4 regions of the Neorhizobium puerariae genome follow, and region 1 is predicted to be linked to each of the others. Evidence: riboswitches for the same ligand, from Rfam matches in the RefSeq annotation. Region 1 holds a riboswitch; each other region holds the start of a gene.
What was found. Region 1 has a riboswitch for thiamine pyrophosphate ahead of thiM (hydroxyethylthiazole kinase). Riboswitches for the same ligand answer to the same signal wherever they lie in the genome.
Positions count from the first base shown of each region.

Region 2: another riboswitch for thiamine pyrophosphate. It lies ahead of thiB (thiamine ABC transporter substrate binding subunit); the one in region 1 lies ahead of thiM (hydroxyethylthiazole kinase).
Region 3: another riboswitch for thiamine pyrophosphate. It lies ahead of thiO (glycine oxidase ThiO); the one in region 1 lies ahead of thiM (hydroxyethylthiazole kinase).
Region 4: another riboswitch for thiamine pyrophosphate. It lies ahead of ACFFP0_RS25480 (ABC transporter permease); the one in region 1 lies ahead of thiM (hydroxyethylthiazole kinase).

Region 1 is NZ_JBHMAA010000008.1:323,439-330,603, reverse strand. It holds gene ACFFP0_RS06925 (DUF3011 domain-containing protein) at 1-356, shown strand, start outside; gene ACFFP0_RS06920 (transporter substrate-binding domain-containing protein) at 685-1,806, shown strand; gene ACFFP0_RS06915 (trimeric intracellular cation channel family protein) at 1,806-2,438, shown strand; gene thiD (bifunctional hydroxymethylpyrimidine kinase/phosphomethylpyrimidine kinase) at 2,492-3,295, opposite strand; gene thiE (thiamine phosphate synthase) at 3,307-3,942, opposite strand; gene thiM (hydroxyethylthiazole kinase) at 3,939-4,754, opposite strand; TPP riboswitch at 4,794-4,890, opposite strand; gene ACFFP0_RS06895 (heavy metal translocating P-type ATPase) at 5,001-7,165, shown strand, end outside.
Region 2 is NZ_JBHMAA010000014.1:211,681-218,845, forward strand. It holds gene ACFFP0_RS12835 (M48 family metalloprotease) at 1-59, opposite strand, end outside; gene ACFFP0_RS12840 (thiamine ABC transporter ATP-binding protein) at 393-1,100, opposite strand; gene thiP (thiamine/thiamine pyrophosphate ABC transporter permease ThiP) at 1,093-2,712, opposite strand; gene thiB (thiamine ABC transporter substrate binding subunit) at 2,717-3,706, opposite strand; TPP riboswitch at 3,766-3,872, opposite strand; gene ACFFP0_RS12855 (VOC family protein) at 3,980-4,375, opposite strand; gene ACFFP0_RS12860 (response regulator) at 4,475-4,927, opposite strand; gene ACFFP0_RS12865 (ABC-F family ATP-binding cassette domain-containing protein) at 5,087-6,904, opposite strand; gene ACFFP0_RS12870 (thiamine diphosphokinase) at 6,911-7,165, opposite strand, start outside.
Region 3 is NZ_JBHMAA010000008.1:140,680-147,844, forward strand. It holds gene ACFFP0_RS05980 (methyl-accepting chemotaxis protein) at 1-192, shown strand, start outside; gene ACFFP0_RS05985 (SRPBCC family protein) at 391-834, opposite strand; gene ACFFP0_RS05990 (carbon-nitrogen hydrolase family protein) at 1,009-1,800, opposite strand; gene ACFFP0_RS05995 (thiamine phosphate synthase) at 1,922-2,533, opposite strand; gene ACFFP0_RS06000 (thiazole synthase) at 2,530-3,303, opposite strand; gene thiS (sulfur carrier protein ThiS) at 3,305-3,502, opposite strand; gene thiO (glycine oxidase ThiO) at 3,499-4,491, opposite strand; TPP riboswitch at 4,612-4,731, opposite strand; gene ACFFP0_RS06015 (tautomerase family protein) at 4,823-5,209, opposite strand; gene ACFFP0_RS06020 (RBBP9/YdeN family alpha/beta hydrolase) at 5,345-5,923, opposite strand; gene ACFFP0_RS06025 (hypothetical protein) at 5,973-6,116, opposite strand; gene ACFFP0_RS06030 (hypothetical protein) at 6,131-6,325, opposite strand; gene msuE (FMN reductase) at 6,414-6,971, opposite strand.
Region 4 is NZ_JBHMAA010000032.1:205,202-212,366, forward strand. It holds gene aztA (zinc ABC transporter ATP-binding protein AztA) at 1-297, opposite strand, end outside; gene aztD (zinc metallochaperone AztD) at 505-1,743, shown strand; gene ACFFP0_RS25470 (GTP-binding protein) at 1,910-3,115, shown strand; gene ACFFP0_RS25475 (ABC transporter substrate-binding protein) at 3,214-4,158, opposite strand; gene ACFFP0_RS25480 (ABC transporter permease) at 4,155-4,937, opposite strand; TPP riboswitch at 5,071-5,173, opposite strand; gene nrdF (class 1b ribonucleoside-diphosphate reductase subunit beta) at 5,272-6,246, opposite strand; gene nrdE (class 1b ribonucleoside-diphosphate reductase subunit alpha) at 6,421-7,165, opposite strand, start outside.

The DNA of each region.
Region 1 (7,165 bases):
ATGTCGGCGGCTATCATCACGGGCGCGGCGACGGGTTCGATCCCGACGCCCGCATGTACGACCATCACGGCCATGACGTCGGCGCCGTCATCGGCGGCGCCGTTCTGGGCGCGCTGATCGAAGGCATGACGGAGGATCACCACGAGAAGCATTCGCATTCGACAAGCAACAACCGGTACGAAAAGGGTTATAACGGTTGCCACGGCATAGGCTGCCAGGTCGACAATCCGGATCAGGCCATCGATAACAGGCCGCAATTCGACCGGCAGGGAAATCCGAACTTCGACGTGCATGGCAACTATCAGGGCTGCCACGGCATGGGTTGCCTTGTCGATGATCCCGACGCCGGCAAGTGAGGCCTGCATGCCTTGTGGTCCCGGCCGGGAAACGCGCTGAGGCCGGCGGAGCGCAGCTTGTCTTGCGCTCCGCCCCGACCGTGGAAACCCGAGGCGACATCAAGGCCCGTCCGGGTGCCGCCACATGACCGGCATCGCAAGGCGATCGGGAGATACCATCATCAATTGCGCCATCGCTTTGGCGCTGGGCAAAACTTCGGCTAAGTTCGTATCCGGTATGAGTTGCAAAGACAATCGACAGAAGGGAAGCCATGAGAGGGGCGCGGGCCTCTCATGGCATTCCGGGATCGCACGGCGTCCGGAGCGGCGGCGAGGGATGTTCCGGGGCATGTGCCGTGGCTTCCGGGATGCCTGCCGCAAACCTTTGCAGGTCGTCTGGGCAATCCTCGCGATCTGCCTGATCGCCGGCGGGCACGCCCGGGCGCAGGCGCCCGCCCCGGCCGCGAGCCGCACCGTCAATGTCGGGCTCTACGTCAGCCCTCCCTTCGTCACGGCGCAGGAGGGCGGCAGCTATTCGGGCATGGCGATCGATCTGTGGGACGCAGCGGCGGTCCGCCTCAATCTCGCGACGCACTATGTCACCTATCCCACGTTCAGGGATCTCGTCGAGGCGATGCGCAAGGGCGATATCGACGCCGCCGTGACCAATCTGACGATCACCAGCGAGCGCGCCGAAGTGGTGTCGTTCACCCAGCCGTGGTTCGATGCCGGCTTGCGGATCATGGTGCCGGACCGGGGAGCCGGCGGTTTCTGGAGCGTGGTGACGGGGCTGGGAAATGCCGGGCATCTGCGCGCCTATGCCTGGCTCCTGTTCGTCATCCTCGCCGCCACCCTGGGCCTGACCGTATTCGACCGGCGGTTCGATCCGGATTTTCCCAAGCGCTGGCGGGAGGGGTTTGCGGAAAGTTTCTATCAGGTCATCGCGACCGCGATGACCGGGCGCATGTCGCGCAGCAAGAACCTTTTCGGCTGGATGGGGCGGATCTGGTCGGCCATCTGGATGGTCTGCGGAATCGCGGTGATCGCCTATATCACCTCTTCCGTGACGAGCGTGATGACCGCGGTTTCCATCAGCCAGGGGATCAACTCGCTCGCCGACCTGCCGGACAGGACAGTTGGCGTGTTCACCGGAAGCGTCGCTGAGAACTACGTGACGGGATTGGGCATCGCCTCGCGGCCCTATCCCGACATAGACGTGGCCGTCGCCGCGATGAAGGCGGGCGAGGTCGACGCCATCGTCGGCGATGCGCCGATACTGGAATATTATGCGCACGGCCACCCCGAACAGAAGGTCGCGGTGGTCGGCAACATCTTCCATCCCGACAAATACGGTTTCGCTTTCCCTCACGACAGCGATCTGGCAAGGCCTGTGACATTGCAGATCCTCGATCTTCACGAAGACGGGACGATCGCGAAATTGCGGCTGAAATATTTCGGGAGTTCGCCCTGATGATGGGATCGGAACAGATACTTCACATTCTCTATCTCATCGCCATCGTCGCGGAGGCCATGACCGCCGCGCTGGCGGCGGGGCGGCGCAACATGGACTGGGTGGGCGTCTGTCTGCTCGGATGCGTAACCGCGCTCGGCGGCGGCTCGCTGCGCGACGTGCTGCTGGACCACCATCCGGTCTCCTGGGTTCAGCATCCGTCGTATCTGGTCGTCACCGGCGTGGCGGCCTTTGCGACGATCGTGATCGCGCGCTACATGCACCATCTGCGACGCCTTTTCCTGTTCCTAGACGCCGTGGGACTGGTGCTGTTCACCGTTATCGGCTGCAATGTCGCGATCGGCCTCGACATGCCGCTGATCGTCGTGATCGCGTCGGGCCTGATCACCGGCTGTGCCGGCGGCGTGCTGCGGGATGTTCTATGCGCCGAGGTTCCGCTGCTCTTTCGGGCGGAACTCTACGCCACGGTGTCGGTTGCAACCGGCCTGATCTACATTGCCGGCCTGCGCCTGGGCTTTTCCCACGACCTTACGACGGCCGTTGCGATGACGGTCGGGCTGGCCCTGCGCATCCTGGCGCTCCGTTTCGGATGGAGCATGCCGAAGTTCGTCTACACCCAATCGCTCCACTGACCTGGAGCGCCGCGCGTCCGAACGGGCGCACGAAGCGCGCTGCCGATGGAGCCTCACCTCCACCATTCATGGAAATGCTGCACGGGTCCGTGGCCCGTGCCGACGGAAAGCTCGTCCGCGGCGGCAATGGCGCCGGCGAGATAGGCCTTGGCGATGGCGACCGCGTCTGCCGGCGCGGCGCCTTTGGCAAGCTCGGCGGCAATCGCGCTGGAGAGCGTGCAGCCCGTGCCGTGCGTGTTCCTGGTGGGCGCGCGCTTGCCTTCGAACCAATGGATGCCGGCCACGTCGGCCAGCACATCCGGACTGTCTTCGCTTTCCAGATGCCCGCCCTTCACCAGCACCGCCTTCGGCCCGATCCGCTGGAGGCGCCGGGCCTGGTCGGCCATGGCCTCGCGGGTCGTGGCGACCGGCTCGTCGAGCAGGGCCGCGGCTTCCGGCAGGTTGGGGGTGACGACCGCGGCGAGCGGCATCAGCTGGTGGGCGACGGCCGCCACCGCATCGGAAGCAAGCAGCGGCGAACCGCCCTTGGCGATCATCACGGGGTCGAGCACGATGGGCAGGCTGTCATGACGGGAGCGGAGCATGTCGGCGATCGCCCCGGCAATCTCCGCATTGGCGATCATGCCGATCTTCACCGCGTCGACGCGGACATCCGCGAAAACCGCGCGGATCTGCTCCGCCACGAAGGCGGCGGGCACGGTATGCACGCCGGTCACGCCTTGGGTGTTCTGCGCCGTCAACGCGGTCAGCACGGCCATGCCATAGGCTCCGCGCGCCGAAAACGTCTTGAGGTCCGCCTGGATGCCGGCGCCGCCGGAAGGGTCCGAACCGGCGATGGAGAGAACATTCCTGATCATCGGTCTGGTCGTCATGCGCGTGCCTTTTCGATCTCGTCCGCAATCCTTCGGGCGGCGGCTTCCGGGTCCGGCTGGCCACAGATCGCCGAGACGACGGCGATGCCCCTTGCTCCGGCCGCAAGCACCGGGCCTGCATGCTCCGCCTTCAGGCCGCCGATCGCGACCGCCGGAACCGGGGCCACCGCGACGATGCGCGCGAGCCCCTCGAAGCCGACCGGCTGCTCGTGGTCCGGTTTGGTGGCGGTGGCGAAGACCGGTCCGATGCCGACATAGTCGGCGATCGAAGGATCGACCCGCCGCGCCAGTTCCTCCGTTTCGACGGAAAGGCCGAGGATCATGCCGCGGCCGACGCGCTCGCGCGCCGTTGCCGCCGCCATGTCGCTCTGGCCGACATGGATGCCTTCGGCGCCGATCGCGATCGCCGCCTCGACGTCGTCGTTGACGATCAGCGGCACGCCGGTGCCGGCAAGCGCGGCCTTCAACGCCCGGCCGGTTTCGATCATCGCGGCCGTATCGGCCTGCTTGTCGCGGAGCTGCACGATGGTCGCCCCTCCGGCAACGGCGAGCCGGGCCGTCTCCACCATGCCGATCGCGCGGCAGAGATCGGGGTCGAGGACCAGATAGACGGAAAGATCGAAGGTCTTCATGCGCCCGTGATCCTGGCCTCGGCATCGAGCGCCTCGGGCGAAAGTGCCGCGAGCCGGTCGAGGAAGACGGGAGAGAACGAGCCGGGACCAGAGGCCTCGGCAGCCGCCTGGCCGCCGGCAACCGCGAACATGGCGAGCGCGGCGACCGTTGCCTCGAAAGGCTTTTCCGGCCTTGTCGCGGCAAAGGCGCCGACAAGGCAGGTCAGCGAGCAGCCAAGCGCGGTGACGCGCGGCATGAGGTCCGAACCGCCCATGATGCGCGCCGAACGGTGGCCATCGGTGACGAAATCCACCTCGCCGGTGACGGCGACCACGGCGCTGCTCTGACGGGCAAGCGCTGTGGCGGAACCTTCCGCGGCCTCGGTCGGGTCGCCGCTGTCGACACCGTGGCCGCTCGATCTGCTGCCGGCAAGCGCGATGATTTCGGAAGCATTGCCGCGGATGATGGCGGGCTTCAATTCCATGAGTTCGGCGGTGGCGGCGCGGCGATAGCCGGTGGCGAAATGCGCGACGGGATCGAGTATCCAGGGCTTTCCGGTTTCTCCTGCGGCTTTTGCCGCCTCCTTCATGCCCATCAGGAAATCCGGCGAGAGCGTGCCGATATTGACGGTCAGCGCGGAGGCGATGCGGGCGAACTCGCCAGCCTCCTCCTGCGTATGCACCATGGCAGGCGAAGCTCCCGCCGCAAGCATCACGTTCGCCGCGATGTTCATCGCCACGAAATTGGTGATGTTCTGCACGAGCGGATTTTGGGCGCGCATCGCGGCCAGCAACTGGCCGGGCGTTTCGCCAGGGAAGGAGATTGTCTGCATTCTCGCCTCGTTGGGCGGGGCAGGCGCGGGCGCGATGAGTAGAAGGCCCGGACGACTCCCTCCGCCAGCATGATCTGGTTCAGGTTCAAAGGGTGCTTCTCAGCCCGGCTTTCGCCGGACGCCCCTGTCAGAAACGAGGCTTAGCGCAAATCGGCCGGTGACCGCCAGCAAATTCTTGAAAAACGCCCTTGAAGCTCTAGTCGCTATAGGTTGTAAGCAGGTGCTCGATCCAGAAGGAGAGAGATGATGACGGTGACAAATCAGGCCCGGTACAAGGTCGGCGGCATGGATTGCGCAAGCTGCGCGACCAAGATCGACACGGCGGTGCGCCGCATGCCGGGTGTTGAAGATGTCTCCGTGTCCGTCGCCGCGGGCACGATGACGGTCGATCATGACGGCACCAGCGACCTGACCGCGATCGAAAGGAAAGTGACCGGGCTGGGATATTCACTGCGTGCACTGGGAAAGAAGCCGCCGGCAGGCGCGGAGCGTCACGATCATGGGCACGATCACGATGCGCAAGGGCACGCCCATGTGCATGGACCGGACTGCACGCATGACCATGGCCAGCACCGCCACGACCACGAGGGAGCGCATGGCCACGCGCACCGCCATGGCGGCGGGCACGATCACCGCGCCGACGCCGGGCAGGAGATCGAGGGTCTGCACGGCCACGACCACGGGCCGATGGAGGGGCCGTGGTGGAAAAGCGCCAAGGGCCGGCTGACGATTTTTGTCGGGGCGGCGCTCGCAGCCGCATATGGCCTCGGCCATCTGGTTCCGGCCTACGAACCGTATATCTTCACGGCCGCGATGCTGATCGGCCTGGTGCCGATCGCCCGTCGCGCCATCATGGCGGCGCTTGCCGGCACGCCGTTCTCGATCGAGATGCTGATGACGATCGCCGCCGTCGGCGCCGTCGTCATCGACGCCTCGGAAGAGGCGGCCGCCGTCGTTTTCCTCTTCCTCGTGGGGGAACTGCTGGAAGGTGTGGCGGCCGGGCGGGCGCGGCAGAGCATCCAGAGCCTGACCGCCCTCGTGCCGAAGAACGCGCTTCTCGAAGTGGACGGCCGGGAAGGGGGCAGGACCCGCGAGGTGCCGGCCGAAAGCCTCGCCATCGGCTCCATCATTCTCGTGCGCCCGGGAGACCGGATATCGGCCGACGGCGTCATCGTCGCGGGGGCAAGCGCCATCGATGAAGCGCCGGTGACGGGTGAAAGCACGCCGGTCGCCAAAGATGCCGGCGATGCCGTCTTCGCCGGCACGATCAACGGCGATGCGGCGCTGCGCATACGCGTGACCGCCGCTGCCGCGGACAATACGATCGCCCGCGTCGTGCGGCTGGTCGAGGAGGCGCAGGAGAAGAAGGCGCCGACCGAACGCTTCATCGACCGCTTCTCGCGTTATTACACGCCGGGCGTGGTCGTGGTCGCGGCTCTGGTGGCCATCCTGCCGCCGCTCGTTTCCGGAGCCGGCTGGGGCGAGTGGGTCTACAAGGGCCTTGCGATCCTGCTGATCGGCTGCCCCTGCGCCCTGGTCATTTCGACACCGGCCGCGATCGCCGCCTCGCTTTCCTCCGGCGCGCGCCGTGGCCTGCTGATGAAGGGCGGCGCCGTGCTCGAAACGCTCGGCAAGCTGACGGCGGTGGCGCTCGACAAGACCGGGACGCTGACGGCCGGCAGGCCGCAGGTGACCGACGTGATCGTCTTCGGCCGCAATGCCGAGGACGTGCTGCGCCTTTCCGCGGCCCTTGAGACGGGCTCCAGCCATCCGCTGGCCGTCGCGATCCTTGCGAAAGCTGCGGAGGACGAGGTGGATATTCCCGCCGCGAGCGATGCGAAGGCGCTGGGCGGCAAGGGCGTCATCGCGATGGTGGAAGGCCAGGAGGTCTTCCTCGGTTCTCCCAAGGCTGCCGGCGAGCGCGTCGCCTTGCCGCCCGCCCATTCGAAGCGGATCGCCAGCCTCAACGACGAGGGAAAGACTGTTTCGGTGCTGATCGTCGGCGGCGTGCTGGCAGGCGCGATCGCCATGCGCGACGAGCCGCGGGCCGATGCGAAGGCTGGTCTCAAGGCGCTTTCGGATGCCGGCGTGAAGACGGTGATGCTGACCGGCGACAACGCCCGGACGGCGTCCGCGATCGGCAGGGAACTCGGTATCGAGGTGCGCGCCGAACTGCTGCCGCAGGACAAGCAGCGTATCGTCGGCGAGCTGAAACGCGAGGGTTTCGTCGTCGGCAAGGTGGGTGACGGCATCAACGACGCTCCCGCGCTGGCAGCCGCGGACGTCGGCATCGCCATGGGCGGCGGCACGGACGTGGCGCTCGAAACGGCGGATGCGGCGGTGCTGCACGGCCGGGTCGGCGATATTGCGGGGATGATCGAGCTTTCGAAGCGGACGATGCGCAACATCTA
Region 2 (7,165 bases), on a different contig from region 1:
CAACCGGTCAGCACGGCGCCGCCGAGCAGCAGGGTGCTCAGGACCCGGAAGCCCAGCATGAAGCGGCTTCGCTGCAAGATTGCTCCGCTTGCCGTATCGCGCCTCATCGTCCTCGTGTTTCGCACCATCATTCCCAAGGTCCGCCTCCGGCTTCGGAGAGGCTTTCTCGACCCAAGCCGGTCCTTCTTCCATGTACGCTAAGCGATTCTCGCGTTGCATGCACAGATATCCCAATGAGATATGTCTTACCGGCGCGTTTGCAAAGAGAAATCCCATCGCTGTGTCGCGATGCCACCGCGGCACGTCCAAATTGTGGCGGCGCGATAACGGACGGCGCGCGCCGGTCTTGAAACGTGATCGCGCGGATGAACGGCGTCACTACGGGACGGAGGTCAGCCGGAGAGGAATTCGGCAATCGCGGGAATGTCCCGCCGCGTCATGAACTCTTTCGCCGGCCCCTGCAACAGAATCTGCCCCTCGTCGATGAAGATCGCATGGTCGGCGAGCCGGCCCACCTCATCGGGATCGTGGGTGACGATCAAGACGGTATTGCCGGTTTCGCGATGCAGGGCGAGAAGGAGGTTCGCCATCGAAAGCCGCAATCCGGGGTCGAGTGCGGCAAAGGGTTCGTCCAGCAGCAATACCGGCTTCCTGCGGACGAGTGCGCGTGCGAAGGCGGCCCTCTGCCTTTCGCCGCCGGAAAGCGTCGACGGCATGCGTTTTTCAAAGCCGCGGAGATCGACCCGGCCCAGCGCGCCGGAGATCGCCTCCCTGTCGTCCGCCGTGAGCCTCAGCGACGGGCTGATGCCGAGACCGATATTGGTAAACAGGTCGAGATGCGCAAAGAGGTTGTTTTCCTGGAAGATCAGGGAAACGGGTCGCTCGGACGGATGCCTGTCCGTCACATCCTCACCAGCGATTACGATATGCCCCTTGTCCGGTGTCTCGAAGCCCGCGATGAGATTGAGGAAGGTCGATTTTCCCGAGCCGGAAGGGCCGGTAACCGCGGTTACCGCACCGGCAGGCAAGGCACAGTCGAACCGGAAGCTCTTGTTTCCGAGCCCGATCTCGACCTTTTCCAGCACGATGCCGTCAGTCATGTCCTGCCCTCCGTTGTCCCGTCGCGCCCAGCATCGTCAGCGCCAGGCAGATCAGGCCTAGGATAAGCGCCAGCCCATCCGCATCATTGGTCCGATAGCTGGATAGCCGGCTATAGACAAGCCAGGGCAGGGTGGTGAGGTCGCTGGAGCCGAACAGGGCCACGGCACCGAGATCGCCGAGGGAAAGAGCCATGGCGAAGGAGAGGGCGGTGAGGAGCGGTCTTGCCAGAACCGGCAGGTCGATCTTCCGGAGCCTGGCGAGGCCGGAAATCCCAAGACTTGCGGCCAGTCTTCCGGTTTGCCGGCGATGGGCCTCGACTGCCGGCGCCAGGACGCGCATGACGAAGGGCAGGGCCATCAGCATGTTGATCAAGGCCACCAGTGCCGGCGCAAATCGCGCAACATCGCCGAACGATCTCAGCACCAGAAACCAGCCTGTGCCGAGCACGACCGGAGGCACCAGCAGTACCAGCGAGGACGTGCCACCGAGCAGGGCGGAAAATCCCCTGGCGGTTCTGCCGGGCCGTTTCATGTCGATGACCGTCGCCTGCGCTGCGATGATCGCCAGCGATGCCAGCACGGCCATCGAGCCGGCCGCAAGCGCTATCGCAAAGCTGGTCCATGCGGCGCGAAGGAAGAGGGGGCTTGCGGCAAGAGCCCAGAGATCGGCCCGCAGCCCGGCCAGAACGATGGACGAGAGCGGCAGGATCAGGAAAGCCGTGGCTGCCGCAATGGCGAATGCGTCCCAAAGCCGTGCCGGGAAGGCGCGGCCGTCGAAGCGGCGGGTTGGCCGGCCAGCCGTCAAGACCGCGTCATCGGGTGCCGGAAAGAGCGCCATTGCGATCAGGATCATCGCCGTGATGCCGATCTGCAGGAGCGAGAGCGCGATGGCGCGCGGCGGGTCGAAGTCGAAACGCAGCGACTGGTAGATCGCCACTTCGAGCGTGGTCGCCGCGGGACCACCTCCCAGCACAAGCACGAGCGTGAAGCTTGTTGCGCAGAGCATGAAGATCAGCCCGGCTATGCCGGGGATGACGCCCCGCGCCGCCGGCCACTCGACAAAACGGAAGACCGAAAGCGATTTCATGCCGAGGCCCGAGGAGAGAAGCCAGTATTCCGCAGGCAGGCGTTCCAGGGCGGCGAGCAGGAGCCGCGCGGCAAGCGGCAGGTTGAAGAAGACATGCGCCAGCAGGATGCCTGAAAGGCCGTAGATGCTGACCGGCTGTTCGAGGCCCAGTTTCAACAGCAGGCTGTTGATAAAGCCCTGCCGGCCCCATATGCCGATCAATCCGAGCGCCCCGATCAGCACCGGCAGGCCCATCGGCAGCGCCATCAGCCGGATGATCCACAGCCTGCCGGGAAAGCCCGGCCGCCGTGCGAGCGCCAGCGCAACGGGAAGCGCAAAGACAACCGACAGCAGCGTGGAAAGCAACGCCTGCCACAGGGTGAATTGCAGGACACGCCAGGTATAGGCGGTGAAGAACCGGCTGCCCGCGCCACCGGCATCCCAGGACAGCAGCGCGCAGGCGGCGACGCCAACGAAGAGGGTTATGCCGGTCAGGCTCAGGAGGCCCCCGGCGATTCCCCATCTTCGTTCGGTTCGTGTCAGCATGCGTTCAGTTCATGCTCATGGCTGTCAGCCATTCGTCGATCCAGAGCTGGCGGTTCTTCGCCACCTCATCCGAGCCCATCAGGAACGTTTTCCCCGGCTGGACCAGCTTGTCGAACGCGTCCGGCAGGGGCGCGGACGTCTTCGAAGCCGGCATCATCCAGTTCGTGGTGGGGATGATTTCCTGGAAAGCCGGGGAGATCATGAATTTCAGGAATTGTTTTGCCAGGTCCTTGTCGTCGGCGCCTTTCAGCATGCCGGCGACCTCGATCTGGATATAATGGCCTTCGGAGAAGGCGGCAGCCTGGTAACGGTCCGTTTTTTCCTCGACCATGTGATAGGCGGGTGAGGTCGTGTAGGAAAAGACCATGGGTACCTCGCCTTTGGCGAACAGGCCGTATGCCTCAGACCAGCCGGGGGTGACCGTCAGCACGCGCTTCCTGAGCTTTGCCCAGGCTTCCGGCGCCTTGTCGCCATAGACGGATTTCATCCAGAGGATCAGTCCGAGGCCGGGCGTCGAGGTGCGCGGGTCTTCGATCGCGATCTTCTGCGACGGGTCGCCTTCCACCAGTTCCTTCAGGCTCCTCGGCGGGGTCTTTATGGCCCTGGTGTCGTAGACGACTGCAAAATGACCGTAGTCATAGGGAATGAAGGTGTCGTCGGTGTAGTTGCCCGGTACCTTGACGGCGGCTGTATCGAGGCCATGCGGTTCGAACAGGCCGGTCGCCTTGGCTTCGGAGATGAGGTTGGTGTCGAGGCCGAGCGCGATATCGGCATCGGTCTTCGGGCCTTCCAGCTTCAGGCGGGTGAGCAGCGCCACGCCATCGGCGACGCCGATGAAGTTCACCTTGCAGCCGCATGTCTTCTCGAAAGCTTCCTTGACCTTGGGGCCGGGACCCCAGTCGGAAATGAAGCTCTCATAGGTGTAGACGGTGAGGGTTTTTTCCTGCGCCCCGGCGGGCACGGACATGGAAAGTGCGGCCGCAGCCGCGAACATCGAAACAATGAGCCTGCGCATCAGCGCCTCCTTTGGTCGTTGCAAGAGGAATAGGCGCTGATGAGGAGCCGTCTAATCCCTCCGCCGGTCTTAACCGGATCAGGTTCCGCGGGTTGGCAAAAGCCTCTCAGCCACGCGAAACCGCGTGGCACCCCGTTAGAGCGGACCAGATGTAGCGGCGGCGGGATTGGCTTGCAAGTGGGCGACGCCGCGAGGGCGAGGCGCCGAAAATTGGAAGCGATTTCCGGCACCTCCTGGAGATTCCGGTGTGGATCAGCCTGCGCTCATGTCCATGTACATGATTTCCCAGACATGTCCGTCCGGGTCCTGGAAGCTGCAGCCGTACATCGGACCCATCTCGATATTCGGTTTCCACTCTCCGCCGCCCGCGCCCAGGGCCTTGGCCTTGAAGTCGTCGACTTCCTGGCGGCTTCCGGCGGAGAGGCAGTTCAGAACCTCCTTCACCCGCCGGGCGTCGGCGATGTCGCCGTTGATGAAGTCCCTGAACTTCTCGTGTTCGAGCAGCATGACGTAGATCTGCTCGCTGACGATCATGCAACTCGCCGTCTCGTCGGAAAAGTTCGGGTTCCTGGTGAAACCGAGTGACGTGTAGAAGCGGGTCGCAACGTCGATATCGGCCACGGGCAGGTTCACAAAAATCATTCGCATGCCGGTCTCCTCTCCATTTGCCATACGCGCATGATCGCGCGTTCTATCCAAGGACGAAGAAGGAAGCGTGAAACCGACACGCAGACGGAAATTTTTCGCTCAATGCGAATTCCGCCGGAAGACCTTGAGTTCGCGCGGTGCGGCCGTCGTGCCGCCGAGACGGTCGGTGACGGCATAGTCGATGGTTCTTTCCACGGCCTCCGGCATGACCGGCTTGGTGAGAACGCCGAGGGAACCTTCCACGCCGTCCTTCAGGTCGTCAGGATTGCCGGTCATGAAGATCACGGTGACGCCGTATCGCCTGGCAAGCTCGCGGCCGATGTCCGGTCCGGTCCTGCCATCGGTCAGATTGACATCGACGATGGCAATATCGGCAAGGGGCGCAAGCTCCAGCGCGTGTTTGCGGGCATTGGCAAGACCCGTGACTTTCAGCCCCATGTTCTCGACGGTTTCGGCGATGTCGAGCGCGATGAGGAATTCATCCTCCACGATCAACACCCGCTGCTTCGCTGCTTCACTGGGCGGCCGACGACGCGGTACATTTGTCAGCATTGGATGTCCCCACACGATTCCCGGTTCTCAATTCCGGCAGGGAGGTCGATCGCCATTCCTGCCATCGGTGCGGACCGAACGGGCAGAGGTACAGGAATGTTCCGTTTCGTGACAAATATTCCGGCTCTAAATGGCTGTTAGAGTTAACAATTCGTTAGCTCAGCCTTCCAGCTCCTCGCGCAGCATTTCCAGTTCGAGCCATTCTTCCTCCATCCTGGTCAGGCTCTCGCGAAGTTTCTCCATTTCGGCGGCAAGTCGGTTGAAGGCGGCCGGGTCCTTGGCGAAGAGATCGGGATCGGCCATCTTCTTCTCCCGGGAAGCGATTTCCGCCTCGGCCTTCGCCATTTCCTTCGGCAGGTTTTCGAGCGCGAATTTCTGCTTGTAGGAGAGTTTTCCCTTGTTTTTCGGCGCCTCGGTCGCGGCGGCGTCGGTCTTCGGCTTTTCCGCCTTCTCCGCTTTGCGCTTCTCTTCCAGGGCGCCTTTCCGCTGGGCGAGCATATCCGTATAGCCGCCGGCATATTCGATCCAGCGGCCGTCCGGCGCCTCTGGATTGGCGGGTGCGATGGTGGAGGTCACGGTGCGGTCGAGGAAGTCGCGGTCGTGGCTGACGAGGATGACGGTGCCGTTGTAGCCGGCGACGATCTCCTGCAGCAGGTCCAGCGTCTCGATGTCGAGGTCGTTGGTCGGTTCGTCGAGGATCAGCAGATTGGAAGGTTTGGCCATGATGCGGGCGAGCATCAGCCGGGCGCGCTCGCCGCCGGACAGGTTCTTGATCGGCGTGCGGATCATCTGTTCCGGCTGGAACAGGAAATCCTTCATGTAGCCCGCGACGTGGCGCTGCTCGCCGTTGACGAGCAAGGTCTCCCCGCGGCCGTCGGTCAGGTAGTGGGACAAGGTGTCTTCCGGATTCAGGTCCTCGCGTTTCTGGTCGAGCGTGGCGATTTCCAGGTTCGTGCCAAGCTTCACCGTGCCGGCGTCGGGAGCGAGCTGGCCGGTCAGCATCTTCAGCAGCGTCGTCTTGCCGGCGCCGTTCGGACCGACAAGGCCGATCCGGTCGCCGCGATGGACGCGGATCGAAAACGGCGCGATGATCTGTCGGTCATAGGCCTTGGTGATGTTTTCCGCCTCGATCACCAGCTTGCCGGATTCCCGCCCCTCGGTGATCTCGGCCTTCACCGTGCCCTGCGGTCCCTTGTGGCCGCGGTAGGAGGCGCGCATGGACTGCAGTTCTCCGAGACGGCGCATGTTGCGCTTACGCCGCGCCGTTACGCCGTAGCGCAGCCAGTGTTCCTCGCGCTCGATCGCCTTGCCGAGCTTGTGCTGCTCCACCTCCTCGGCCTCCAGCACCTCGTCGCGCCATGCCTCGAAATGGGCAAAACCCCTGTCGAGCCGGCGTGAGGTGCCGCGATCGAGCCAGACGGTGGCGGTCGAGACCTTTTCGAGGAAACGCCGGTCGTGCGAGATCAGCACCAATGCGCTCTTCGTCTTGCGCAGCTCGTCTTCCAGCCATTCGATCGTCGGCAGGTCGAGATGGTTGGTCGGCTCGTCGAGCATCAGGATATCCGGCTCGGGGGCCATGACGCGGGCAAGCGCGGCGCGGCGGGATTCACCGCCGGATAGCGTCTTCGGGTCTTCGTGGCCGGTAAGGCCCAGATGTTCCAGCAGATAGGTGACGCGATAGGGGTCGTCGCCGGGGCCAAGGCCGGCTTCCGCATAGGCCTGCACGGTGGAAAAGCCCGCGAAATCCGGCGCCTGCTCGAGATAGCGGATGGTCGCGGCCGGATGCCGGAAAACCTCGCCGGACTGCGGCTCGACCATGCCGGCGGCGATCTTCATCAGCGTCGATTTACCGGAGCCGTTGCGGCCGACGAGGCAGATGCGGTCGCCCGGCTCCACCTGCAGGTTCGCTCCGGCCAGGAGCGGCGCGCCGCCGAAGCTCAGGAAGATGTCGTCAAGCTTTAGGATGGGAGGTGCCATATGGCCTCATGCTCCGGAAAAGTCGTAGGGGCGGGCGAGGATCATGGCCCTGCCGCTTCTTAGATGGATTTCCACCGGTCCTTCCGCAACGTTCGAAACCGTGCGGGAGGAGCCGAAAGGTAGGGAGAAGTTGTCGAGCGGATATCGCGCGCCGATGATGTCCAGCCCTTCCAGGCCGGAGAAGCCGACGACCGAAAAGAGCGAACCTTCGGGCAGATCCAGTGTCCTGGCTCCGGAAAGCAGGGGGATCGCCTCTTCCTC
Region 3 (7,165 bases), 180 kb from region 1:
GTGAACACCATGGATCAGGGAACCCAGCAGAATGCCGCGATGGTCGAACAATCCACCGCCGCCAGCCACGGCCTCGCGCGAGAAGCAGCCGCGCTCACGAAACTGCTCGGCCAGTTCAAGATCGGCGCCGCCGCCCATCCCCATCAGGCAATGACGGTATCCGCCGGATACTTCGACCAAAGGGTCGCGTGAACCGACATGACGACGACGTCCGGCATGGATCAGCATGCCGGACGTTTTCGATTCCGCCGGTTGCAGCCGGCTCCGTCAGCGCGCCGCCGGAGCCGCCGTTGAATTTTTGAGGCTGTTGGTCCGGCACCGCATGCGGCGTGCCCGCCGACGGTGGCAACGCGGCGACGGAGCTTTCGCCATGTTTACAGCCCGGAAGCGCTATTGGTTGATCTCCGGCTCGACCAGCCTCGCAAGGTTTCGCAGCGACTCCTGCCAGCCAAGATAGCAGGCTTCGGGCGGAATGACGTCCGGCACACCCGCCTGCGTTATATCCACCTCGGTCCCGACCGGGACCTTTTTCAGCGTGACGGTGACTTCCATCTCGCCAGGCAGGTTGGGGTCATCGAACTTGTCCGTATAGCGCAGGCGCTCACCCGGGACGAGCTCGACATATTCACCGCCGAAGGTGTGGCTTTCGCCCGTTGTGAAGTTGCGGAAGGACATCCTGAACTTGCCGCCGACGGCTGGTTCCAGGTGGTGCACGGTGCAGGCAAAGCCGTTCGGAGGCAGCCATTTGGCGAGCGCGTCCGCCTCGATGAACGCGCGATAGACCTTCTCCGGGCTGGATGCGAGAACGCGGTGCAGGCGTATGGTGTTCGGCATGGTCGTGATCCTCTTGAATTGACGGAGTGGACAGGCCTAGGACGAACCAGACTTCGCCGATCCGACACGAGATCGATCTTTTTCAGGCGAATTTCGCAGATGTAGCGCTCACCCCCGTCGACGGACATGAGCCGCCAGCGAAAAAATCATATCCCTGGCGCGACCGGCGATGGTTCATCGCTCCTCGCGGATATGTCGCTCATCCACATAGACCGGATATTCATGCTTGGCCGTATCGACTCCGGCCAGATCGACCTCGATGGTGATGATCGGCCGATCGCTTGCGGTGCTGCCGATCACCTTGCCGGAAGGATCGATGGTAAAGCCACCTCCCCCAAACATCGGTGGGCCGCCTGCGGCATTTCCGACGCGGTTCGAGCTCACGACATAGGCGCCGGAGACGATCGCGGCCATCGAACCGGCGGTCTGCCAGGAAAACCGGTTCATGCCCGCCGCCCGTGGAACGGCGATCAACTGAGCGCCGGAGCGCCCCAGGTGGCGGGCCTTCTCGTTGAACATAAGCTCCGTGCAAAGCAGGATGCCGGTCTCTACGCCGCCGATCTTTTTCGTCGCAAAGCCGGATATGGCGGGAGCGAACCAGGCCTCCTCCTCCCAGCCTTCCTCCGCCGGGAAAAGCTGCTTGTGGTGCAGGATCTCGTAGCGGCCTCCCTCCAGGGCGAAAGCCTCGTTCGCCAGCCGGTCGCCGGCAAGCACCGGGCGCGACGATATGACGGCTGCCGGCGCCAGATCCCGCAGCGCGTCAAGAGCACGCTCGTGGAGGTTCACCCATTGGCGTGCGGCGTCGCCGTCGAAATCCGCCTGCTTCGGAAGCCAGGCTCCGAACGGCATCTCGTTGGTGACGATGATGTCCGGTCGAATTCCATCGACCTCATCCCTGATCCGCCGCCACATGTCACTTTCCGGCAGCAGTCCGTCGGGCCATTCCACAGCACATATCGTCGGCATGTCTTCCTCCACAAGCGGCGACCGGCCGTCGCATGATCCAGCGCCTCCATATGCGTCGCAACCGGTTTCGCAGCAGGTATCTACTCAAGCGCGTCGAAGCAAGTCATGCAACCATTGCGGGTCATTTGGCCCGCAATGACGCCGTTTCTTCCATCCATTCGCGCGTTCGTGCTTCCGGGTCAACATTCCGGGTGATGTCGGTGACGACGGCGGCGCTGTCGGCGCCCGCGTCGAACACGCCCCGCAGCCTCTCGACAGTCAGCCCGCCGATGGCCACCAGCGGAAGCGGCGCGACGCGCTTCTTCCAGCCGGTTATCCGCTGCAATCCCTGCGGCGCCCATTTCATCTGCTTGAGAACGGTGGGATATACGGGACCGAGCGCCACGTAGTCCGGTTCGGCGGCGAGCGCGGCCTGAAGCTCGGCTTCGTCATGGGTGGAAACGCCGAGCTTCAAACCCGCGGCCTTGATGGCCGGCAGATCGGCCGCCGCGAGGTCCTCCTGCCCCAGATGGATGAAATCGCAACCTTCCTCGATCGCCAGCCGCCAGTAATCGTTGACGACGAGCTGGGAACCGTATCGCGCGCAGATCGACTTCGCCCGGAGAATTTCGGCACGAAGCTCCTCCTCCGGCCGCTCCTTGATGCGCAGCTGCACCAGCCTGACGCCAAGCGGCACCAGCCTTTCGATCCAGTCGGAACTGTCGACGATCAGATAGAAAGGATCGAGCTTCATGCGAAGACCGCCTTGCCGACGACGGGGGTCGAGGGAACGGCCATGTCGCGGGGTTCGATCGGGCCTGCGAGATAGGCGCTGCGGCCGGCGTCGATGGCGCGCGCGAAGGCCTCGGCCATCAGGGCCGGCTCCCCTGCCCCGGCAACCGCCGTGTTGAGCAGCACGGCGTCGTAGCCGAGTTCCATGACCATGGCCGCATGCGACGGACGGCCAATGCCCGCATCGACGATCAGAGGCACGTCGGGAAAGTGCGCGCGCATGGATTTCAGGGCCATCATGTTGACGGGTCCCATGGCCGAGCCGATCGGCGCGCACCACGGCATCAGCACCTTGCAGCCGGCCTCGAGCAGACGCTCGGCGACGACGAGGTCGTCGGTGGTATAGGGAAACACCTTGAAGCCCTCGCCCGCCAGGATTCGCGCCGCTTCCACCAGGGCGAAGACGTCCGGCTGCAGCGTGTCGTGGTGGCCGATCACTTCCAGCTTGATCCAGTCGGTGCCGAAGAGCTCCCGCGCCATTTTCGCGGTCAGCACCGCCTCGGAGACGGAGTGGCACCCGGCGGTGTTGGGCAGCACCCGCACGCCCAGCGCCCGGATCATCTCGAAAAACGCCCCGCCCGCCTTGCCGCCGGCTGTCTCGCGTCTGAGCGAAACGGTGACGATCCCGGTGCCGGATCGCCGCACCGCCTCCTCCAGAACGGCCGGCGAAGGATATCGCGCCGTGCCGAGCAGAAGCCGGGAAGCGCTTTCGGTTCCATAAAACGAGATCATTTCAGCCTCCCTGCTTCGGGGCGAGGATTTCGATCCGGTCGCCCTCGACAAGACGGCAATCGCTCCGGTCCTCGCGGTGAACGAGCTCGCCGTTCACCGCCGTCGCCAGCCAGCCGCCTTCATATTCGAGCAGGGCCATGGCGTCGGTGAGGGTCAAGGCTTCGAGTTCGTGATCTTCGCCATTGACGATCAGTCTCATAACATTGCTCCTGTCAGTGCTTGTGTCATGCGGGGTGTGGCCAATCCATCGGCGACCTGCCGCGCCATCGCCGGCGCCAGCAGGAAACCATGACGGTAGAGGCCGTTGACGTGGAGCGTCTGCCCGATGTCGAGCAGGCGCGGGAAATTGTCGGCAAAGGCGGGGCGAACCCCGGCGCCGGTTTCGACGACCTGGGCTTCCCCGAAGGCCGGATGCAGCGCATAGGCCGCATTCAACAGTTCCATCAGGGAACGCGCGCTGGGCGGCCCATCCGCCTCGCTCTCGATCATGGTCGCACCGACCATGAAGCGGGCATCGCCGCGTGGCACGATATAGACCGGATGACGCGGATGCAGCAGCCGGACCGGGCGCGACAGGGCAATCTCTTCGGTCCGCAGGTAGAGCATCTCGCCGCGGACACCCCGCAGCGCACCAACCTGCCCGATCGCAGCCGAGCCGGTGCAATCGATCACCCGATCATAACCGCGGCCCGAAAGATCGCCCGGGGCACCGAAACGGAAGCGGACACCTTCGGCCTCAAGCGACCGGTAAAGCGCCTGAAGCGCCTGCCGGGGATCGAGATGAGCCTCCTCGCGGAAATGGAGTCCCTTGCGGAAACGCCCGGCAAGCGCGGGCTCAAGCCCGGCGATGGCCTCTTCGTCCAGCCACTCGTATCCCGAGGTACGGGATGCGAAACGGGCAAGCTCGGCCATGTCGCGCTGCGGCGCCACGACCAGCGTACCCTTGCGCACGACCTGGCCGGGCGTCGCCGCATCCCACCAGTCGGCCGCGCTCAAGCCTTCCGACAAGACCCGCGCATCCGCGCTTTCCATCTCGCACCAGGGCGCCAGCATTCCGCCGGCCAGCCATGAGGCGCCGGCTCCGACCGATGCTCCTCTTTCCGCGATCTCCACGGCGCAGCCGCGCGCAACAAGCTCCCGCGCCACCGCAAGGCCGGCGACGCCTGCCCCCCTGACGAGAATGCGCATCCCTGACGATTGCGGCCTGTCGGTGACATGCATGGCGAGCTCCAACTGACATTGGAGACCCAGTCCTCAAGCAGGGGACGCTGAAAGCACGCCGGCGCGGATCAGGCGAAAATTCGCGACTCGTCGGCACTTGCACCGTCCCTACGCCAGTGTGAACTGGATCAGGTTCAACGGGTCACTGCGCCGCGAGATCGCTCAGCAATATCTCAGCCCCTTGACGGGACTCCCCTGGTGATTTGGTGACACACTATGGCCGATGTCCGATCGCCGTCAAGGGCACGGCGTTCATCCTCGGTCGAGTGCCGGAAGATGTCCCGATGCGCCTCCGGCCTCAGACATCTATCCTGTAGCCAAGATCGAGTTCACTTGCAGGTGAACCCCGCAGGCCCCAATTCTCCGGCCGAACCTCGACAAGAACGGTTTTGATGTCATCCGCAGGCACGCCAAAAACCGAGAGCTCTTCAACGAGTGCAGCATATAAGCGCCGCTTGGCCTCGAGGGTGCGTCCTGAAAACAGGGTTATCTCGACAACCGTGTAAGAGGCTCCCCTTCCGGAAGGAACGATCATCGCATCATGGTCGTATTCCAGAAGACGGACGCAGCGATCGTCCTCGGGCAGTTTCAGTCCGGTCAGCAGCGCGCGCTGGACTGCCTCGATAACGTCAGGGCGGCGAGTTCCGATCCAGCCGCGCCTGGTTTCTATTCGCGTGGCAGGCATCTGTTCGTTCTCCATGTATTGCAGTGTTGCCGGCAATCCGCCACGTTTTCGGGATGCATGTCTTCTGAAACCGGCTCGGCCTGCGGAAGGAACTTTGACCGCTGTTCACGATGATCAGGCACGCCGGCGGTTCCTTCAGGCCACCGTGGCCACGGAGGAACGCCGGGGCCTCAGGTGGCGCGCACGGGCCTTCATCTTTTCCAGCAGCGCATAACCGCTCGGCCATCGGCCGAAGCCGCTTGCGATGTTGATATGGCCTGCGAGGCCGATATTCCTGACCTCGGAATGCCACAGCCGGCCGAACATGTTGAGACGGTCGATGGTCATGTAGACGTCGTTCAGGCTGCCGACCACCATGCTCTGAAAAGGCAGCCTGCGTGTCGGCATCGTACCGAACGAGATCTGTCCCGGATGGAGGGGATCGGTCGTCCACAGGTCACAGGGCGCGACCAGCAAGGCGCCGCGGACCTTGCGAGCGACGGGACGGTCGGCCAGATTGGCGGCAAGCAGGCACCCGAGACTGTGCGCGACGAGATAGGCCTCTCCCGCCTCTTCCAGCGCCGCCTCAAGCTTCGCCATCCAGGCGGGAAGATCGGGCCGATCCCAATCGTCCTGGTGGACGAGGCGCGCCTCGGCATGGTCCCGCAGCCAGTGCTGCTGCCAATGTCCTTCGCCTGATCCGAACAGTCCGGGGAGGATGAGAATCTGGCTCATGCAAACCTGCACGCTGCCGGTTGCGCGACGCAGCCCACGCGCCTTTGCATCAGAACACCCCGAAGATAACGGCGAACAGGAAGACGAAGGACGACGCGATCAGGCAGATGTCTGTGCCGGAGCGCAGATAGGGCAGCACCTTGCCCAGAGGCGATGTGCCGGCGGGTCGCCGAAGATCGAAAGCAAGCGCCATGCCCGGACCCTCCTTTAATAATACCAGGGACCTTGCCCGGGCATCCAGTAAAAGAGCTCGTAGTCGCGTCCGTAACGGTATTCGTCTTCGTCACCGGCACGCGCCTTTTGCCCGACGGGCGTCGGCGATGTTCCAGACTGCTGATCTCGTGCGCCCGGGGCGCTGTAACCGACCGCCTTGACGATGCTCCGTAAGAAATCCAGTTTCATGCGAGCCTCCATTTTTTGCGAAGTCGATGCTTGCGGATGACCGGCCGGACGAACTGCGACATGCGTTGCTCAGCGGAGGTCCCGCAGACTATTCCGCCGCGGCCAGCGCATGACGCCGGGACGGCACGAATGTCGCGAGCTCGCCGACGGCGGCGGCGATCCGCTGGGAAAGCGGTTCGGACGAAACCCTGTAGTCCGTGAAATCGCGGTCCGAGGCGTAGACCGCCGTCGGCAGCGTATGAGCCATGAAGAAACCGAAGAGCGGCCGCAACTGGTGTTCAACCATCAAGGCATGCCGGTCCCCGCCGCCCGTCGCGGTGATCAGGATGGGCTTTGCCCGCAGCTCGTGAGGATCGATAAGGTCGATCAGATGCTTGAAGAGGCCCGGATAGGAACCCTTGTATGTCGGCGAGCCGATAACGACGGCATCGGCCGCGACGATCTCGTCGATGATCCGGAGAGCCTGGGCGTCCAGATCCTTCCGCCATTGGGCAGTTCCGAGCGACCGGCCGACATCGTGCAGGTCATAGACCGCGCTCGCAAGGCCGTACTCGCTGGCCGCCAGATCGGCGACGGCGCGCACCAGCGCATGTGTTTTCGATGGACGGCTGAAGCTGCCGGCTATGCCCACCAGTTTGAATGTCACCGCTCCATTCCTTTCGCATTTCGAACAGGTCCATGGAACGGCATTATTGTCTATAAAATTGATGGACTAAAAGGAATGGCCGTTTTTCTTCATGTCCAAAGCAGGAAATCCGTTTCTTTCCCGCTCGTCTCCGTGGGATTATCAAGCACCACCGCAGACCGGCCCGGCGACTGCCCTCATTTCTGCATAGCTGC
Region 4 (7,165 bases), on a different contig from region 1:
GCCACACTTTTGCCAGAAGCCGAGCGAGACGAGATCGATGACGCGTGCCGGAAAGCTGCGGTCGATTTCCGATTGCTGCGGCAGGTAGGCCAGGCGCCCGCAACGGGCAAAGCAATTGCCGCCGATCGGCTTCAGGATGCCCGCTATCCCCTTCATCAGGGTCGATTTGCCCGAACCATTGGCGCCAATCACGGCCGTCAGAGTGCCGCGCAAGATCCTGCCCGTCAGATGGTGGACGGCCGGATGGCCGTGATAGCCGAGCGTGAGATCGTCGAAGCGCAGGCAGGTGTCGGTCATGGTCACTCCGGGGGTTGACACCGCCTGTGTATGTAATGTTATTACGTTCGTCAAACGGAAAGTTATGTAATAACGTATCATTTATATGTAGCGACGATGTATCCGCCGGCGGCAGGAGAGAGGACACGAAGCCGCCGCAGGCCGATCCAGGCCGCATCGCGATCCGTTTTATCCGCACTTCTTTTTGCAACCAGGGAAGGGAAACCCATGAGTTTGAATGTCACCCGAAACCGCCTGATGGCAGCCGTCGCGGCCGGTCTCGTCTTCGTCGCGCAGGCAACTCTTGCCGACGACGATCACGAGACGAAGGAAGCGTGGCGGCTCTTCGTCGCCGATCATACCCAACCGGTCGTTCGCGCCATCGACTTCGAGAGCGGCAAGGAACTTGGCCGCTACGACACGAAGGGTTATGCGGCGTTGACCGCCAGCGCATCCGGCCAGACCGTCTTCGCGACGCAGTCGGATTCAGATATCGTGCATGTGATCAGGACCGGCATCGAGTTCTCCGACCACGGCGAACATCGCGATCTGGATGTATCGGATGCCGGCCTGCTGCCGGTAACCTTCGAGGGGAAACGCCCTTTCCATGTCGTGCCGCACGACGATCACGCGATCCTTTTCTACGATCGCGGAGGCAAGGCCGAGATTATCGATGAAGCCGCGCTTCTCGAAGGCAAGGCCGACGTGCGAACGATCGATACCACGGCTCCCCATCACGGCGTCGCGGTCACGATGGGCAAATTCGTGCTGGTGTCCGCCCCCGATACCGAAGCCAAGACGAAACCGGACGAGCTGCCGCCACGCATCGGCCTGAGGGTCATCGACGAAAAGGGCGAACAGGTCGGCGACATCACGAAATGCACAGATCTCCACGGCGAAGCCACATCTGCGCGCCTTATCGCGGTCGGCTGCAAGGAAGGCGTTCTGGTCGCGCGGCCCGGCGGCACCGGGGGACCGAAGCTCGAAATGCTGAACTATCCGGAAAACCTTCCCAAGGGTTATGTCGGCACCCTGCTCGGGGGCAGGACGATGCAGTTCTTTCTCGGCAACTACGGCGAGGACAAGGTCGTGCTGATCGACCCCGACGGCAAGGAGCCCTATCGCCTCGTCGAACTCCCGACCCGGCGGGTGGATTTCATCCTCGATCCCGCCGATCCCCGCAATGCCTATATCCTCACCGAAGACGGCAATCTCCATGTCCTCGACGTCATCAAGGGCGAAATCGTCCGCAAGGCGAACGTCACCGAGCCCTATAGCAAGGACGGACACTGGAGAGACCCGCGGCCGCGCCTGGCGGTCGCCGACGGCCGGATCGCCCTCACCGATCCCCGCCATGCGCTCGTGCGCGTCATCGACGCCGAAACGCTGAAGGAAACCCGCACGATCCCGGTCGAAGGGCAGCCTTTCTCCATCGTCGCGGTGGGCGGTTCCGGCGCATCTCATTGATGTGAGATGTGCAGATACGGGGTCGAGACGGCGGCCCCGTATCCTGGCCCGCCGAAAACAGCGGAGCGTCGAAGGTCCGAAGCCGACCGGGGCCAAAGCCCTGAAACCCTGTGCCCCGGCTACGTCGCCCGCTCGTCGAACTACAAACATGAATGGAGATGGACATATGAAGAGGAAGCTTCCGGTCACGGTTCTTTCCGGCTTTCTCGGCGCCGGCAAGACGACATTGCTCAACCATATCCTCGCCAACCGCGAGGGGATGCGGGTGGCGCTCATCGTCAACGACATGAGCGAGATCAACATCGACGCCGCGCTTGTGCGGGAGGGTGGCGCCAACCTTTCCCGCACACAGGAACAGCTTGTCGAAATGACCAACGGCTGCATCTGCTGCACGCTGCGGGACGATCTTCTCAACGAGGTGCGGGCGCTCGCCGAACAAGGCCGCTTCGACTACCTGCTGATCGAATCCACCGGGATCGCCGAACCGCTTCCCGTTGCTGCGACCTTCGATTTCCGCGACGAACAGGGCCGGAGCCTCTCCGATGTCGCCCGGCTCGATACCATGGTCACGGTGGTCGATGCTGCGAACCTGCTCGCCGACTACGGTTCCGCGGACTTCCTCGCCGATCGCGGAGAGACAGCCGGCGACGGCGACAACCGTACCATCGTCGATCTGCTCGTCGAACAGATAGAGTTCGCCGATGTCGTCGTCCTCAACAAGGTCAGCACCGCCACGGCCGCGCAACGGGACGCGGCGCGGAAGATCATCGTCGCACTCAACCCGGATGCGAAACTGATCGAGGCCGATTTCGGCAGGGTGGACCTCGAGGACGTGCTTGGCACGGGCCGCTTCGAGTTCGGGAAAGCCGAGCAGAATCCTCTGTGGTTCAAGGAATTGCATGGCTTCAAGGACCATGTGCCGGAGACCGAGGAATACGGCATCCGCTCTTTCGTCTACCGGGCCAGGCAGCCCTTTGAACCCATGCTCTTCCAACGCTTTGTCGAGCGGTCGTGGCCGGGCGTGGTGCGGGCAAAAGGTTTCTTCTGGCTGGCGACGCGTCCGCTCCATGTCGGTGAGATCAGTCAGGCCGGATCGCTGGTCAGGACCGGCAAGATGGGGCTGTGGTGGGCCGCCGTGGCGAGGGAGCAGTGGCCGCGCGATCCCGGTTTCGCTGCGATGATGAAACCCTATCTCGACCCGGTATGGGGCGACCGGCGGCAGGAAATCGTCTTCATTGGCGCCGATCCGATGAGCGAGGAGAAAATCCGCACCGAACTCGACGCCTGCCTGATCGACAGCCCCGTTTTCATGCCGGAACTGTGGCGCAACCTGCCCGATCCTTTCGCAAGCTGGGATCGCCAGGCGGCCTGAGGCCGACATGAAGCCGGCGCGATGTCCTGCGCAATGAGCAACCGCCTCTTCCGACTGAGGCGCTCGGATATCATTGCGCGGGACTTCATTGTGGCGATCTAGCGGATCTCGACCGCGACGTCGTCTGGAGCCGGTGCAGCCTCGATCAGCCCCATCTCCTGCATGAAGGCGCCGAAACGGGCGTAGCGGGCACGATCGAGAGCGGACGGGCGCTTTGCGAAACGCGGCAGCGTATCGAAGAACGCCGTCCGGTTCAGTTCGTCGTCGAGGTTGGGATAGGCCTTGACGAAGAGACGCCATGCCTCCTGCGGATGGTTGGTGATATAGATCGAGGCCTGTTCCACGGCCGCGAGAAACCGCGGCAACCTGCCGTCCTGCGCGAGATCGCGGCGCGTGACGAAGATCAGCTCGTCATAAGCCGGAACGCCATGCTCCTCGGGAAAGAAGGCGCGTCCCTCATGTCCTTCGAGCTTCATCTGCGTCAGTTCGAAGTTGCGGAAGCCGCCGAGCGTCGCATCCACCTTGCCGCCGATCAGCGAGGGAGACAGGGAAAAGTTGACGTTGATCAGTTCCACGTCCTCGTTGGTGAGACCTTCGGAGGCCAGCATGCGCTTCAGCATGGCGTCCTCGAAACCGGTCACCGAAAAACCGACCTTCCTACCCTTCAGGTCCTTGAGACTTTTGACCGGGCCGTCCGCCAGCACCGTCACCGTATTGAGCGGCGTTTCGACAAGCGTCCCGAAGCGAACGAGCGGCAGGCCGGCTTCGTGGTCGAGATAGAGATTGGGCTGGTAGTGGATGCCGATATCCGCCTGACCGGCAGATACCAGACGCGGCACCGCGGAGGGGTCGGAGGGAGGGATCAGTTCCACATCGAGGCCCGCAGCGGTGAACAATCCCCGCTCCCCGGCGATCACCATCGGCGCATGGTCGGGATTGACGAACCATTCGAGAAGCACGGTGAGCTTGTCGGCGGCTTGCGAGGAGGCAGGCGCAAGCGCGCCGGCAAGCGCCACGAAGGAGGCGAAAAGGATGCGGATCATGATCGTGCAGAACTCCTGAACGAGGGTGAGGATGTGGGATCGGCTTCGCTGGCCCAGGGCGCCAGGCCAACTGTCAGCCGATCGATGAGAAGCCGTAGTGCGAGCGTGAGGATTGCGAGCACGGCCATTGCCGCAAACACCATATCGGTCTGCATGCGGGCATTGGACTGAACCATGACGAAGCCAAGCCCGCCGGACGCGCCGACCCATTCGCCGACGACGGCGCCGAGCGGCGCCAGCGGCCCGGCAACCCGAAGGCCGGAAACGAGGCTCGGGATCGCCAGCGGCACCCGGATGCCGACAAGAGCCTGCCAGTGATGGGCGCCGTCGAGCGAAACGGCATCGAGGATTTCCCGGTCGGTGCGCCGCAGCCCGTCGGCGAATGCCGAGGCAACCGGGAAGAAGATGATGATTGTCGTCATTGCCACCTTCGAGGCTAGGCCGAAGCCGAGCCAGAGAACCAGGATCGGAGCGAGTACGAAAACGGGAAAGGCCTGCAGGATCAGAACCATCGGCCAGACGAGGCGGCCGAGAAGCGGCAATGCCGCAACCCCGAAGGCGGTGGCGGCGCCGAGGACGGCGCCGAACAGCAGCCCCAGGACGATCTCCGTCAGGGTGATGATGCTGTGCCGCAGCAGAAAGCCGGGCTGATGCAGAAAGGCGGCGGCCACCGCCATCGGCGACGGCAGAATATATCTCGGCGGCGCAAACAGCCAGACGCCCGTCTGCCAGAGAGCGACAAGCACGATGATGCCAAGACCTGCATGAGACGCGCGCATGACGTGGTCAGCCGCGATGATAGGCCGCTACCGGACATTCCTCGAATAAAAAGCGAAGCGCAGATATCATCGTTCGATCTCCAGACAAACCAATCACGGAGATCCAGGTGAAGCGGAGAAGAGAAAGTATCGTCGGCGACGCCATTTCCGTTCCTACGCCGGCATAACCCGGATCAGGTTCAAGGGTCCGGCTCACCGCCATCTCAGCATCGTACGATGCTCCCCTCGGAATGGTACGAAACTGTCGACTTTCCAGGCGCCTGTCAATGGGCACGGAAAGATCGACAAAAAGCGCGGCAACAGCAGCGCCGGGACCCAACGATACACGCAGTCGTCAGAAATTCCAGTCCTCGTCCTCGGTCGCCACCGCCTTGCCGATGACATAGGACGATCCTGACCCGGAGAAGAAGTCGTGGTTCTCGTCGGCATTCGGCGAGAGCGCCGAAAGGATCGCGGGATTGACCTTGCAGGCTTCGGACGGGAACAGTGCCTCATAGCCAAGGTTCATCAACGCCTTGTTGGCGTTGTAATGCAGGAATTTCTTGACGTCCTCGGTCAGTCCGACGCCGTCATAAAGGTCTTCCGTGTACTTTGCCTCGTTGTCGTAGAGTTCGAGCAGCAGGTCGAAGGCGAAATCCTTGATCTCCTGCCGCCTTTCCTCGCCCAGCCGCTCAAGCTCGCGCTGGAATTTATAGCCGATGTAATAGCCGTGCACCGCCTCGTCACGGATGATGAGGCGGATGAGATCGGCAGTGTTGGTCAGCTTGGCGCGGCTCGACCAGTACATCGGCAGATAGAAGCCGGAATAGAACAGGAAGCTTTCGAGGAAGACGCTGGCGACCTTTTTCTTCAGCGCATCACCGGATGCATACTGCTCCATGATCAGCGCGGATTTGCGCTGCAGGAATTCGTTCTCCTCCGACCAGCGATAGGCATCGTCGACATCCGGCGTCAGGCAGAGCGTCGAGAAGATCGATGAATAGGAGCGCGCATGCACCGCCTCCATGAAGGCGACATTGGAGAGCACGGCCTCCTCGTGCTGCGTGGCCGCATCCTCCATCAACCGCACGGCGCCGACCCCGTTCTGGATCGTGTCGAGCAGGGTCAGGCCCGTGAAGACCCGGATGGTGAGTTGCTGCTCCTCGGGCTTCAGCGTCGCCCAGGAGGGGATGTCGTTCGACAGCGGCACCTTTTCCGGCAGCCAGAAGTTTCCTGTGAGGCGGTTCCAGACTTCGAGGTCCTTGTCGTCCTCGATGCGGTTCCAGTTGATGGCTCGGATGCGTGAGATCGGCCTGATGGCGACGTTCATTGATGGATTTCCTCGACAAATTGTGATGGTGCCCGGAGCCCCCTCACCCTGCCCTCTCCCGAAGGAGAGAGGAGGACGCCGCGCATGCCGCATCTGTCTTCTTCCCATCGGGAAGAAGGTGCCGGCAGGCGAATGAGGGGGCCACGCGCTCGAAGGCCCGCGGCTGAAATCAGGTCAGAGCGTACAAGACACGCAGCCCTGCACCTCGGTGCCGGACAGCGCCATCTGGCGCAGCCGGATGTAGTAGATGGTCTTGATGCCCTTCCTCCAGGCGTAAATCTGCGCCCGGTTGATGTCGCGCGTCGTCGCCGTGTCGCGGAAGAACAGCGTCAGCGACAGGCCCTGATCGACATGCCGGGTGGCCGCAGCGTAGGTGTCGATGATCTTTTCCGGACCGATCTCGTAGGCGTCCTGATAATATTCGAGATTGTCGCCGGTCATGAAGGCGGCCGGATAATAGACGCGGCCGATCTTGCCCTCCTTGCGAATCTCGATCTTCGAAACGATCGGATGGATCGAGGAGGTGGAGTGGTTGATATAGGAGATCGAGCCGGTCGGCGGCACCGCCTGGAGGTTCTGGTTATAAAGACCGGAGGTCATGACCGCCTGTTTCAGCGCCAGCCAGTCCTCCCGCGTCGGGATGTGGATGCCGGCCGTCTCGAACAGCCCGGCGACCTTCTCCGTCGCCGGTTTCCATTCGGCCTCTGTGTATTTGTCGAAATACTCGCCGGATGCGTATTTCGAATTCTCGAACCCCCTGAAGCTCGTACCTCGCTCGGCCGCCAGAAGGTTCGAGGCGCGCAGCGCGTGATACGTCACCGTATAGAAGTAGATGTCGGTGAAATCGATGCCCTCTTGCGAGCCGTAGAAGATGCGTTCGCGGGCGAGATAGCCATGCAGGTTCATCTGCCCGAGGCCG